Regions from separate parts of the Shinella sp. GW835-FHT14H05 genome, predicted to be linked through region 2. Evidence: predicted binding sites of a transcription regulator. Region 2 holds the regulator's gene; the other holds the start of a gene.

Region 1 (4,688 bases), on a different contig from region 2:
TTCCGGCGTCGGGTTGGCGAGCGCCATGATGAGCGGGCGCTCGGCCATGCGGGCCAGCAGTTCGGGCTTCAGCACGCCAGCGGCGGAGAGGCCGAGGAAGACGTCGGCACCGTCGATCGATTCGGAGAGCTGGCGCTTGTCCGTCTCCTGCGCATAGACGGACTTCCACTGGTCCATCAGCGCTTCGCGGCCCTTGTAGACGAGGCCCTCGATGTCGTGCACCCAGATGTTTTCCACCTTCGCGCCGAGCACGACGAGCTGGTTGAGGCAGGCGAGCGCTGCCGCACCTGCGCCGGAGGCGACGATCTTCGCCTCATGCAGCGACTTGCCGGCAAGCTCCAGGCCGTTCAGCACCGCGGCCGCGACGATGATCGCCGTGCCGTGCTGGTCGTCGTGGAAAACGGGAATGTCCATCTTCTCGCGCAACTGGCGCTCGACCTCGAAACATTCCGGCGCCTTGATGTCTTCCAGGTTGATGCCGCCGAAGGTCGGCTCCAGGGCGGAAACGACATTGACCATCTCGTCGACGGTCGGCGCGTCGATCTCGATGTCGAAGACGTCGATGCCGGCGAATTTCTTGAAGAGCACCGCCTTGCCTTCCATCACGGGCTTGGAGGCGAGCGGGCCGATATTGCCGAGGCCGAGCACGGCGGTGCCGTTCGAGACGACGGCAACGAGGTTGGCGCGGGCGGTGTAATCGGCGGCCGTGCTCGGGTCGTCGCGGATGGCGAGACAGGGGGCGGCGACGCCCGGCGAATAGGCGAGCGCCAGATCGCGCTGGTTGCCGAGCGGCTTGGTGGGGGTGATCTCGAGCTTGCCGGGGCGGGGATGGCGGTGGAAGAAGAGAGCCTGCTGATCGATATCGCCGCTTGCGGGTCCGTCCTGCGTCCTCGATTTATCGCCCGTGCTCATGGTGCTCCCTGTCATATGCTGTTTTCGTTGCGGCTCTTTCTGCCATGAAACCGCCGCTACGTGAAGTTTCCGGAACATTCCATAAAGCCGCAATCAGCGACCTGTGCAATGCCTATTTACGGACCGGAAATGCATAGGTGTGTCATCAATTTGAAACAGGAGTCTGGTTTTCAACGGAGCCAAAGCCGCCCGTTATGAAGATGTTTGCGGCGGCCGGCCACCCGGAGACCAAGGCATGACTGCGACCCTCGCCGACCCGAATGTCCGTCATTTCCGCACGCTGTTCATCTCGGATGTGCATCTGGGATCGAAAGCGGCCAAGGCGGATTTCCTGATCGATTTCCTGCGTCACCATGAAGCGGAGACGATCGTGCTCGTCGGCGACATCGTCGACGGCTGGCGCCTCAAGCGCAACTGGTACTGGCCGCAGGCCTTCAACGACGTCACGCAGAAGTTCCTGCGCAAGGCGCGCAAGGGCACGCGCATCATCTACATCCCCGGCAACCACGACGAATTCCTGCGCGAATTCCCCGGCACGCATTTCGGCGGCGTCGAGGTGGCGCAGCGCATCATCCATGAAGGTGCGGATGGCAAGCGCTACCTCGTGCTGCATGGCGACGAGTTCGACGTCGTGGTGCGCCACGCCCGCGTTGTCGCCTATCTCGGCGACTGGGCCTATGACGCCGCCATCGCCATCAACGTCGTCTTTGCCGCGGTGCGCCGCAGGCTCGGGCTGCCCTACTGGTCGTTCTCCTCCTGGGCCAAGCAGCAGGTGAAATCCGCCGTCAACTTCATCGGCGAGTTCCAGAAGGTGGTGGCCGAAGAAGCACGGCGCAACAATGCCGATGGCGTGATCTGCGGCCACATCCACCATGCCGTCATCACCGAGATCGACGGCATCCGCTACATCAACAGCGGCGATTGGGTGGAAAGCTGCACGGCGATCGCCGAGCACCATGACGGCGAGATGGAACTGATCACCTGGCAGAAGATTTCAACCTCGACCGTGCCGGTCGCGCTCGCCTCGCGCGACATCGGCGCCATCGAGCCTGCCGGGGCGGAAGCCGCCTGACGCAGCCTTCCCGTATTGCCGCCGATTTCGGCGGCAATGGCGTCCGGTAGAAATAGCGGATTGGCGTACGTACATCGGCGTGCTAGAGCCCGGAGCGTCTCCCAACGCAGGTTTCCCGCCAATGACTGCCCCTTCCGGGTTTACCGTGACCTCAGGCGCGCCGCCGTTCTTCGCCGCGCGCATCGCCCTCGTTTTCTGTGCGCCGATGATGGTCAACGGCATTGCGCTGCCGTTCTTTCCGGTCTGGCTCGAAACCCTGTCGATGAGCGATTTCCAGATCGGCATCGTGCTTGCCGTGCCGCTGTTCGTGCGCGTCTTTACTGCGCCGGTGGCCGGCATCATCGCGGACCGCATCGGCGAGCGCTCGATCGTGCTGATCTGGTCGGCGCTGCTTTCGCTTGCAACCGCGATCGCGCTCTTTGCAACCGGCTCCTTCTGGCCGGTGCTGCTGCTCTACACGCTGCAAGGTGCTGTCTATTCACCCTATGTGCCGATCACCGAGGCGATCATGCTGTCCGGCGTACGGCGCTGGAATTTCGATTATGGCAAGATGCGGCTCTGGGGCTCGCTCGCGTTCATCGTCGCGACGATGATCGGCGGCTGGCTTGCCGGGCTCTATGGCGGCGCCATGGTGCTGCCGGCGATGGCGGCCGCCTTCGTGCTGACGGTGCTCGGCGCAGTGATCGCCCCCAGGATCGGCAAGCCACGCCGGCCTTCGCCCATCACTGCGATTGCCGAAGTGCCGCGAACGAGCACGCTGCGCCAAAGGGATGTGCAGCTCATGCTGATTGGCGTCTCCCTCGTCAATGCCAGCCACGCCATGCTCTTCGCCTTTTCGGCGATCTACTGGCAGAAGATGGGTTTCAGCGGCGTGGACGTCGGCATCCTGTGGAGCGCCGGCGTGCTGGCGGAGGTGGTTTTCTTCCTCTTTGCCGTCCAGCTTCGGCGGCGCTTCAACCTGTGGTCCATGATGATCTTCGGCAGCACGGTCGCCGTCGCCCGCTGGATCCTCTTTCCGATGGAAATGTCCTTCGCCGGCTACTTCATGCTGCAATGTCTGCATGCCTTCACTTACGCGATCATCCACATGAGCGTGCAGAGCCGGCTGGTGGAGCGCGTGGCGGAGGAGCAGGAAGCGGCGGCGCAGGGGCTCTATTTCTTCTACACCGGCATTTTCACGGCGCTCGCCACCTTCCTGTCGGGCTATGCCTTCAGCTGGTATGGCGTGCAGGGTTTTTACCTCATGTCGCTCGTCGCAGCGGCCGGCCTCGTCTCGGTCATTGCCGGCCGGCTCGTCGCGCCGCGCGCTCAGCCCCAGAGTGTTGCTTCCGGCGGATAGACGGACGAGCCTTCGTAGTGCAGGCCCGGCTCCCGGTCGCGCGCGAGCAGCAAGGGGCCGTCGAGATCGACGAAATCGGCGCCCTGCGCCAGGAGAACGGCCGGCGCCATGCCGAGTGACGTGCCGACCATGCAGCCGACCATGATCTTGAGACCATGCCGCTTTGCCGCCTCGCGCAACGCCAGCGCCTCCGTCAACCCGCCCGCCTTGTCGAGCTTGATGTTGATCGCGTCATAGCGGTCGACGAGGCTCGCCACGTCCTCGGTGCGGTGCACGCTCTCGTCGGCGCAGACGGGGATGGGGCGGGCGAGGCCGCGCAGGGCCGAATCATCACCGGCCGGAAGCGGCTGCTCCACGAGGGCGATGCGCGCCTCGGCGCAGATCGAAAAATGATGGGCGAGGTTTTCCGCCGTCCAGCCCTCGTTGGCATCGAGGATGATGGCGCTTTCGGGCGCACCGACGCGCACGGCGCGGATGCGCGCGGCATCGTCCACTGTCCCGACCTTGACCTTCAGCAGCGCCCGCCAGGACTGTTCCGCCGCCTGCCGCTGCATGGCTTCGGGCTCGCCAAGCGAGAGCGTATAGGCGGTGACGAGCTTTTGCGGGGCGCTCGTGTTGATCACCTGCCAGGTCGGCACGCCGGAGATTTTGGCTTCGAGGTCCCAGAGCGCGCAGTCCAGCGCGTTGCGCGCCGCACCGGCCGGCATGACCCGGGCAAGCTCCTCGCGGCCGATGCCGTCCTCGACCGCGCCGCGCATCTCTTCGATGGCCGCGAGCACGCCGGCGACCGATTCGCCGTAGCGCGCATAGGGCACGCATTCGCCCCGGCCGATGAGACCGGAAGCGCCGATCGTGCAGGTCACCACCTCGGCCATCGTCTTCGCGCCACGCGAAATGGTGAAGGTTCCGGCAATCGGGAAGGTTTCCGGCGTGGCGAGCAAGGTGCGGTGCATTGTGTCGATCCTGGCATGGTCCCCGAAAAAATCGAGGCGTGGCGCGGCTTTTGCCGGTTCGTTCGGTGACAGAGGGGCGGCGAGCCGATAAGACAGGCGCATGTTGTCCCCAGCACACGGGAAGATGCAAGAGACTTGACCGCCGCTGCCCGTACCTCACTCGACATCGCGACCGAAAGCCTGCCCGGCAATGGCGGGGAGATCTGGCGTCTCACCGGCGAATGGGTGAACGCGTCCGCAGTTGCCGCCAGCAAGCGGCTCGCGGAGCTTGGCCGCGGGCAGGGCGGCGCGTTGGAGATCGACCTCAGCGGTGTCGCGGCCATGGATACCGCCGGTGCCTGGCTGCTGCGCCGCGCGATCACCGAGCGGCAGGCCGGCGGCGCCGATGTGAGCCTCACCGACCGCGAGGGCG
Region 2 (4,688 bases):
GATCGTCTACGGTCTGCTCGGTCTCGCCGTCTTCGTCAACTTTGCGGGCTTCCCGCGCTCGGCCTCCCTCGTCGGTGGCCTGGTGCTGACCCTCATGACACTGCCGACGATCATCATCGCGACCCGTTCGGCGCTGAAGGCCGTGCCGCCGTCCATCCGCTCGGCAGCGCTCGGCCTCGGCGCCTCGAAGATGCAGACCGTGTTCCACCACGTCCTGCCGCTCGCCATGCCGGGCATCCTGACGGGCACCATCATCGGTCTCGCCCACGCGCTCGGCGAAACCGCGCCGCTGCTGCTCATCGGCATGGTTGCCTTCGTCGCCGATATTCCGTCGACGCCGCTCGAACCCGCAACGGCGCTGCCGGTGCAGATCTACATGTGGGCGAATGAGGCGGAGCGCGCCTTCGTGGAGCGCACATCGGGTGCTATCATCCTCCTCCTCGTCTTCCTCATCCTCATGAATGTTGGCGCCATCCTGTTGCGCCGCCGCTTCGAGCGGCGTTGGTAGAAGGACCAAACAGATGAACATGATGTCAGAAGCAGCAGTCGAGAAAGCGCTGGACAAGAAAATGAACGACATTTCCTACAAGATGATCGGCAAGGACGTTTCGGTCTACTACGGCGACAAGCGTGCCCTCTATGACGTGAACCTCAACGTCCGCCAGAACACCGTGACGGCCCTCATCGGCCCGTCGGGCTGCGGCAAGTCGACGTTCCTGCGCACGCTGAACCGCATGAACGACACGATCGAAGGCTGCCGCGTCACCGGCCGCATCACGCTCGACACGGACGATATCTACGATCCGAACATCGACGTCGTCGAACTGCGCGCCCGCGTCGGCATGGTGTTCCAGAAGCCGAACCCGTTCCCGAAGTCGATCTACGAGAACGTTGCCTACGGCCCGCGCATCCACGGCCTCGCCAAGGCGAAGGCCGACATGGACGCCATCGTCGAGTCGAGCCTGCAGAAGGCCGGCCTGTGGAACGAGGTGAAGGACCGTCTGCTGGAAGGCGGCACCGGCCTCTCCGGCGGTCAGCAGCAGCGCCTGTGCATCGCACGCGCCGTCGCCGTCAGCCCGGAAGTCATCCTGATGGACGAACCCTGCTCGGCGCTCGACCCGATCGCGACCGCAAAGGTCGAGGAACTGATCCACGAGCTGCGCGCCAACTTCACGATCGTCATCGTGACGCACTCGATGCAGCAGGCGGCCCGCGTTTCGCAGCGCACCGCCATGTTCCACCTCGGCAACCTCGTCGAGGAGAACGACACCGACAAGATGTTCACCAACCCGGATGACCAGCGCACGCAGGACTACATCATGGGCCGCTTCGGCTGACGCCATCGTCGCCGAACCCCCTGAAAATCCGAGCGCATTAAGGACACAACCATGTCATCGACCCATATTGTCTCGATTTATGACGAAGAACTGAAGTACCTCTCCCGCCGCATCTCCGAAATGGGTGGCACGGCCGAGCAGATGGTGGCGGATTCCGTCCGTGCGCTCGTCACCACCGATGGTGCGCTGGCGCAGAAGGTGATCTCGGAAGACGTCATCCTCGACACCGCCGAGCGCCAGATCAACGAGAAGGCGATCGTCACGATCGCCAAGCGCCAGCCGGTGGCTGCGGACCTGCGCGAAATCATGGGCGCGATCCGCATCGCGGCCGAACTGGAGCGCGTCGGCGACCTCGGCAAGAACACCGCCAAGCGCGTCATCGCCGTGCAGAGCTCGGGCATGCCCCGCAAGCTCACCCGCGGCCTGGAGCACCTCGCCGAACTGACGCTGATCCAGCTCAAGGAAGTGCTCGACGTCTACGCCACCCGCTCGGTGGAGAAGGCCAAGGCGATCCGCGAGCGCGACGACGAGATCGACGCGATCTACACCTCGCTGTTCCGCGAACTCCTCACCTACATGATGGAAGATCCGCGCAACATCACGCCCTGCACCCACCTCCTGTTCTGCGCCAAGAACATCGAGCGCATCGGCGACCATGCGACAAACATCGCGGAAACCATCTACTACATGGCGACCGGCTCGCAGCCCGAAGGCGAACGCCCGAAGGACGACACCTCGACGTCAGTGGTCACTGCCGACGTCACTGAAGCCTCCGAGTAAGGAGTTTTGCCTCCATGGTGCCCAGAATCGCCGTCGTGGAAGACGAGGAGGCGCTAAGCGTCCTCCTGCGCTACAACCTCGAAGCCGAAGGTTTCGAGGTCGATACGATCCTCTCCGGTGACGAGGCCGAAGTGCGCTTGCAGGAGCGCATGCCGGACCTCCTCATCCTCGACTGGATGCTGCCGGGCGTTTCGGGCATCGAACTGTGCCGGCGGCTGCGCCAGCGGCCGGAGACCGAACGCCTGCCGATCATCATGCTGACGGCACGCGGTGAGGAAAGCGAGCGCGTGCGCGGGCTCGCCACCGGCGCCGACGACTATGTCGTCAAGCCGTTCTCGACGCCTGAGCTCGTCGCCCGCGTGCGCGCCATGCTGCGCCGGGCCCGGCCGGAAGTCGTCTCGACGGTGCTGCGCTGCGGCGATATCGAGCTCGACCGCGAGACGCATCGGGTGCATCGCCGCACCCGCGAAGTCCGCCTCGGCCCGACGGAATTCCGACTGCTGGAATTCCTGATGACCTCGCCTGGCCGCGTCTTCTCGCGCTCGCAGCTTCTCGATGGCGTCTGGGGCCACGACATCTATGTCGACGAACGCACGGTCGACGTGCATGTCGGCCGCCTGCGCAAGGCGCTCAACTTCGCAAACATGCAGGACGTCATCCGCACGGTCCGCGGCGCAGGCTATTCGCTGGAAGCCTAAGCGACCCCTTTCCTCCCAAGGACGAAAATGGGCCCTTCGGGGCCTGTTTGCGTTTCGGAGTGTGGTCCGGCCCTGCACCACAAACGAAAACGGACCCTTTCGGGTCCGCATCGCATGTGCTGTCGTGGAAAAGATCACCGCATCCGGCGGCGCTCGGCCGAGGGCTGGTAGGCGAGGCGCTGGTGGTAGGTGCAGTAGGGCGAGTTGTCCGGGGACTCGTTGCCGCAGAAGTGGAAGTCGTCGTTCAGCGGGTCGCCGATCGGCCATTTGCAGGTGCGCTCGGTGAGCTGCGTCAGCTCGAGCCGGCGCGACATGGGCACGACCACGCTGTTGCCGTTGGACGGAACCGGAAGCTGCTCGCGCTGCGTCTCGAAATCCGTCTCGACCTCTTCCTTGGTAATGGTGTTGCCGGCCGGGCGCACGACGGAGCGGGCGGTCACGGCGCGGGCCTGGAAGGTTGTCGCGGGGCGCGGGGCTGCCGGCACCGGGCGCTTGGGACGCGACGCGCTCTGCGTGCCGCCGGCCTTGGCGCGGCCCGGAAGGTTCAGCCGGTGCACCTTGCCGATGACCGCGTTGCGGCTGACGCCGCCGAGCTGTGCCGCGATCTGGCTCGCGCTCAGGCCCTCGCTCCAGAGCTTCTTGAGTTTCTCGACCCGCTCGTCTGTCCAGTTCATCTCTCGTCTCCGCTCGACGCTCGCAATGCGGGAATCCCTCATCGCGTTCCGGACGGGTCCGGAATTTGAACGCCCTAACTCTTTTGGTGACTAGTTCCGCCGCATGCAGTCTAGTAATTGGTCTTTAACCTAGAGTTTGGGGGACTCTGTGACAAGAGTCGCAGGAATCCGGGCGAATCGATTTCCGAGTTTTCCCCAACTTGCTGGCTGGGTGTGACTCGATAGCGACACCTTCCGCGCGTGGCGTGAATCCTTACCTTGCGGGAGGTTCAGCACTATTTCGGGGTGCGATTTGTTGACATCCCGGCCTGAAATGCCGATAGTGCCGCATGCCGCCGAAAGGCGGCTTTTGATTTTTCTGGAGCCTGGAAAAGTCAAGCCGCGTTCACGTTTTTCCGCATCTCTTTTTCGGAGGATCCGCGCCATGGCCGATGCCGCGCCGCTCTATGAAACCTATATGCGTGCACCGCTCCGGTTCACGCGCGGGGAGGGCGTCTGGCTGATCGCCGAGGATGGCGAGCGATATCTCGACTTCGCCGCCGGCGTCGCCGTCAATTCGCTGGGCCACGCGCATCCGCATCTCGTCGCCGCTCTGAAGGACCAGGCCGACAAGGTCTGGCACCTGTCGAACCTCTATGAGGTTCCGGGCCAGGAAAGCCTCGGTCGGCGCCTGACGGAAGCGACCTTCGCCGACAAGGTGTTCTTCACCAATTCCGGCGCGGAAGCGCTGGAATGCGCGATCAAGACGGCGCGCCGCTATCATTTCGCCAAGGGCCATCCCGGCAAGTTCCACATCATCACCTTCGAAGGCGCCTTCCACGGCCGCACGCTCGCGACGATCGCCGCCGGCGGCCAGGAAAAGTACCTCGAAGGCTTCGGCCCCAAGGCCCCCGGCTTCCTCCAGGTTCCCTTCGGCGACATCACCGCCGTCAAGGATGCGATCACGGAGGAGACGGCGGCGATCCTGATCGAGCCGGTGCAGGGCGAGGGCGGCATCCGCCCGGTGCCGAAGGAATTCATGCAGGAGCTGCGCCAGCTCTGCGACGAATACGGCCTGCTGCTGGTGCTCGACGAGGTTCAGTCCGGCGTCGGCCGCACCGGGCGTCTGTTCGCCCATGAATGGTCGGGGGTCACGCCGGATATCATGGCGGTCGCCAAGGGCATCGGCGGCGGTTTCCCGCTCGGCGCCTGCCTTGCCA

The links. Region 2 encodes PhoB, which activates phosphate uptake and scavenging genes when phosphate is short. Its sites were predicted from a motif close to TGTCATNNANCTGTCAT; they were not measured.
Region 1: AC1Q6Z_RS06720 (UDP-2,3-diacylglucosamine diphosphatase) is a predicted target of PhoB. The motif match lies at 1,053-1,069, and genes of this name have one in related genera.

Annotation. Positions count from the first base shown of each region.
Region 1 covers NZ_JBXAFY010000001.1:1,369,017-1,373,704, forward strand. Annotated here, with positions in the region: gene AC1Q6Z_RS06715 (NADP-dependent malic enzyme) at 1-912, opposite strand, end outside; gene AC1Q6Z_RS06720 (UDP-2,3-diacylglucosamine diphosphatase) at 1,148-1,984, shown strand; gene AC1Q6Z_RS06725 (MFS transporter) at 2,106-3,323, shown strand; gene dgcA (N-acetyl-D-Glu racemase DgcA) at 3,293-4,276, opposite strand; gene AC1Q6Z_RS06735 (ABC transporter permease) at 4,412-4,688, shown strand, end outside.
Region 2 covers NZ_JBXAFY010000004.1:79,015-83,702, reverse strand. Annotated here, with positions in the region: gene pstA (phosphate ABC transporter permease PstA) at 1-508, shown strand, start outside; gene pstB (phosphate ABC transporter ATP-binding protein PstB) at 522-1,337, shown strand; gene phoU (phosphate signaling complex protein PhoU) at 1,389-2,117, shown strand; gene phoB (phosphate regulon transcriptional regulator PhoB) at 2,132-2,815, shown strand; gene AC1Q6Z_RS14945 (GcrA family cell cycle regulator) at 2,950-3,489, opposite strand; gene AC1Q6Z_RS14940 (aspartate aminotransferase family protein) at 3,914-4,688, shown strand, end outside.